2 regions of the Exiguobacterium oxidotolerans JCM 12280 genome follow, and region 1 is predicted to be linked to the other one. Evidence: a T-box and tRNA genes for the amino acid it is inferred to sense, from the RefSeq annotation. Region 1 holds a T-box; the other holds one or more tRNA genes.
The links. The T-box of region 1 lies ahead of leuS (leucine--tRNA ligase). A T-box ahead of a tRNA ligase gene usually reads a tRNA of that ligase, here a tRNA-Leu.
Positions count from the first base shown of each region.

Region 1 (2,205 bases):
AACTCATGATCGCGTTCGTCATGCGCCGGAACGGCCATGATGGCACCTGTCCCGTACGATGCAAGAACATAATCGGCAATCCAGATCGGAAGACGTTCGCCAGAAATCGGGTTGACAGCGAACGCACCCGTGAAGACACCTGTCTTCTCTTTCGCAAGATCCGTCCGTTCAAGATCCGATTTCGTCTGAACAGATGCGATATAACCTTCGACCGCTGCCTGATGTTCTGCCGTCATGATGTCCGCGACGAATGGATGCTCCGGTGCTAAGACAAGGTATGTCGCGCCGAAGACCGTATCCGGACGTGTCGTGAAGACCGTGACTTGTTTTTTGTGGCCATCAATCGTAAAGTCGATTTCCGCACCTTCCGATTTACCAATCCAGTTCCGTTGCATTTCTTTCACCGACTCCGGCCAATCGAGTTCATCTAAATCGTCGAGGAGACGGTCCGCGTATTCCGTAATCTTAAGGACCCACTGGCGCATCGGGACACGGACGACGGGATGATTTCCACGTTCAGACAATCCATCGATGACTTCTTCATTCGCAAGGACCGTTCCAAGTGCCGGGCACCAGTTGACTGCCACTTCGTCGACGAACGCAAGTCCTTTTTCGTACAGTTGTGTAAAGATCCACTGTGTCCATTTATAGTATTTCGGATCCGTCGTATTGATTTCACGGTCCCAATCATACGAAAAACCGAGGTCTTTCAACTGACGTTTGAACGTTTCAATATTTTGTGCCGTGAACTCACGCGGGTCATTCCCCGTATCGAGTGCATACTGTTCTGCCGGGAGTCCGAACGCATCCCATCCCATGGGGTGAAGGACGTTATACCCTTGCATCCGTTTCATGCGAGCAAGGATATCCGTTGCCGTGTATCCTTCTGGGTGTCCGACATGGAGTCCTGCTCCCGATGGATAAGGAAACATGTCGAGGGCATAAAAGCCTTCCTTACTTGGGTCTTCCGTCGTTACGAACGCGTTATCCTGTTCCCAGCGCGCTTGCCATTTTGGTTCAATCTCACGATGATTATACGACATTTCTTCTTCCTCCTCTGATTAAAAAAAACCGGTCCTCCGCCCCTAAGAATAGGGACGAAAGACCGGTTTGGCTTCCGCGGTACCACCCACGTTGTCTGTCAATGACAGACCGCTTGACTCACAGATAACGGTGTGAAGGACCGGGTTCGCTACTCGTTGTTCACGAATCATGCTCCCTGACGAGTTCATGGACAGTTCCGACTGGTTTGCACCACCCACCAGTTCTCTAAACGGAATGTCTCCACTACTACTTCAGTTCGTTGCATCTGACTATCTCTTAGTTAGTTTAATCTGAATCTTAATCAACCGTCAACGTTTCCGTAAAATTTCTCCAATCGCAGCATGTGTTGACGCCTGATGATCGGCATAACGTAGTGTTTGCGCCGGCATACGGTCGTCGAGTAACGCGATGACTTCCATCCCTGCTTTTTTCGCCCCCATCATACCATTCGCCGCGTCCTCGATGACGATACATGACGCTGGCGCGAGACCCATCCGTTTTGCTGTCAGCTCGAAGATAGCAGGGTCCGGTTTAGAGCGCGGGGCTTCAAAACCGCTCGTGTAGGCATCGACTGTCAACCCATAAAATGCGATGACGCGTTCAATTTTTTCGAGTGAACTCGATGATGCAATCGCAATCCGGTATCCGTCCTTCCTCGCACTATGCATTAACTCCTGAACCCCGTCCTTCAATCCACATGCTTCCGGTTTGGCGTGTTGTTGAAATAAGTCATGTTCCTGTGCAAGTAACGCATCCGTTTGATGCGGTAAGCGATGTTGTTCAATCAATTCCTGCCACATCTCGTTGCCCGTCTTACCCATGAAGGTCGCATATTGAACTAAATCAAGTGGAATCCCGAGTTGATGAAATATTTTTTTATGTACCCCAAAGTAGCGGATTTCGCTATCTAAAATGACGCCATCCATATCGAAAATCAAGCCCATTTTTTGCACTCGCCTCACTCCTTTATTTAACTTTAACAAAAAAAACGACAGATCGCGGGCTGTCGTTTCAGACTGTAGACAAATTTTTATTGCCCAATACTTACTTTGTCCATGTTGCATTATTTCGAAATCAGCGCCGGGCGAGACCGATAACCGGGAAAATAATGTTCATGCTCTCCGTCACCATAAAGTCGGCACAATTTATCGTACACTCCAG
Region 1 covers NZ_JNIS01000001.1:803,562-805,766, forward strand. The annotation lists gene leuS (leucine--tRNA ligase) at 1-1,043, opposite strand, end outside; T-box leader at 1,091-1,313, opposite strand; gene P403_RS0104130 (HAD family hydrolase) at 1,353-1,988, opposite strand; gene P403_RS0104135 (peptidoglycan bridge formation glycyltransferase FemA/FemB family protein) at 2,108-2,205, opposite strand, start outside.

Region 2 (2,205 bases), 580 kb from region 1:
CATTTAAACGGTCTCCCACGAGTTTCAGACCAAGGTTTTGTTGTTTATTGGCATACGAGATGACTGGATAGTCTTCAATCAAGGCTGCTGCATTCCCATTTTTGACTTCCTGGAACATCGCTGGACTATCATTGAATTGTGTGACTTTAATGCCTAGCTTATCCGCGTTATCTGTTGCATACTTTGCCCCTGTCGTCCCTTTTTTAACTGCCACCCGTTCCCCTTTTAAATCATCAACCGACTTGATGTCATCATTGTTGTCTTTGACGACAAGAATCAGTCCGGCTTCAAAGTACGGGTCAGAGAAGGTGACGACTTTTTCACGTTCCGGTGTGATACTCATTCCGGCAATCGCGATGTCAAGTTGATCCGCCTGCAGCGCAGGAATGATTCCGCTAAAGTCCATCGCTTCAAATTCAATCTTGAAGTTTTGATCGTCTGCAATCGCTTGAATCAAATCGATATCGATTCCTTTGTACGTATCCCCGTCCTTGTACTCGAATGGTGGATAGGTGACGTCGATCCCGACTTTGTACGTTTTGTCCTCTGACGATGAATCATCATTTGAACCGATGCTACACGCACTTAATACAAACAGACAGCCCATCAATAAAAATAAGATAGAAAAACGTTTATTCATCCTTTTTACCCCCTTCTTTTGAAGGCACGGCCCTCTACTAAGATATTTCCCTTAATAGTGGTCCCTTTGAAACGTCTTTTCGATAAAAAAACTGAATTAAATGAAAAAACTGAATTTTTAACGCGGTAAACGTATCACGATATTAGGTCTTCCATTATTTTCACAGTACAACTTTTCAACCAATGGATAGATGCATTGAAAGTCCGTCACCTGATCGACCTTGCGGACCAAGGGATCCGCAGGAACCAATTATTCGAGTGTGATTCAGAACGATGGTGTTGATTTCGTTTTCCCATCATAGGAAACCCTCCTTCGTGGTATGTTTCTTTTATAATATGAAGGAAAGCTAAATAAGCCTCGATTTCCAATCTAATCGCTTCCTAGTGGAAAGCAAACAGGAGCGACCCTGCCGTGAAGCGAAGCGGCGCGATGTTTGCCACCGGAAGACGATTAGGAAGGAAAAAGAGTACAAAAAAAAGATGGAAAGTCACATGCAAGTGACCTTCCATCTAGTTTGTCTACAGTCTGTGACCTACTAACAGGTCTTCAACTTATGAAAATGCCGCCGAGAGGACTTGAACCTCCACAGTGTTGCCACCACTAGATTCTGAGTCTAGCGCGTCTACCAGTTCCGCCACGACGACATGACGTATATGATATTAGAATACGGAATGGACGAATTTTTGTCAATCCATTCCGCTTTTTCTTATATTTGAACGTCTCTGGCTAGCAAAACACGCCGAACGAATGCCTCGACGACTTCATCGTATCGATCGGGTGCTTCGAAATAAGCCATCGCATGTGCCGCATTCGGAATGACGACAAGTTCTTTCTCCGTCTGGCAGGCATTATACAGTTCATAGACCATCGAGGTCGGAACGAACGTATCTGCCTCCCCATGGATGAATAAGATCGGTACCGTTGCCTTTTTGACTTGTTTTAATGCTGAGGCTTCACTGAAGAAGTAACCGGCTTTTAATTTCGTCAGCACACTCGTCATCGCAAGGAACGGAAAGTGCGGCAAACGATACATCCGTTTCATTTGATACGCGAGGACTGCGTTGACTGATGTATAAGCACAGTCGGAGATGATGCCTTTGACTTGAGCAGGTAATGTTTCCCCGCTCGTCATCAAAACCGTCGCGCCCCCCATCGATACACCATGTAAAAAGACGGAAGAAGTCGTTCCAACGCGTCTGACTAAATAGTCGATCCAGCGCAGACAGTCTTGCCGGTCATGCCACCCGAAACCGATGTAGTTTCCGTCACTTTTTCCGTGACCACGATTGTCCGGCATCAACACATGAAAACCGGCTTGATGATACAGATAGGCGAATCCTGCTAAATCCGTTCCGACACCACCGTAACCATGTACGAGAATGACGACTCGATCGGACGGAACGAGTGGCGGTAAGTAATGTGCCCGAAGCGTCAATCCATCATGTGCTTGCGTCGCGACGAGTTCTAACGGTTGTTCCTTAATCCATGTCTGACCCGGTTGCATCAATCGGACCATCTCGTCACTTAAATCACGGTTGTTCGTCAAGAAGGGTTTCGGGTTCGTT
Region 2 covers NZ_JNIS01000001.1:220,638-222,842, forward strand. The annotation lists gene P403_RS0101240 (transporter substrate-binding domain-containing protein) at 1-640, opposite strand, end outside; tRNA gene P403_RS0101245 (tRNA-Leu) at 1,201-1,284, opposite strand; gene P403_RS0101250 (alpha/beta hydrolase) at 1,347-2,205, opposite strand, start outside.
Region 2: it encodes a tRNA-Leu, which carries the amino acid that the T-box ahead of leuS (leucine--tRNA ligase) is inferred to sense. The anticodon was not compared.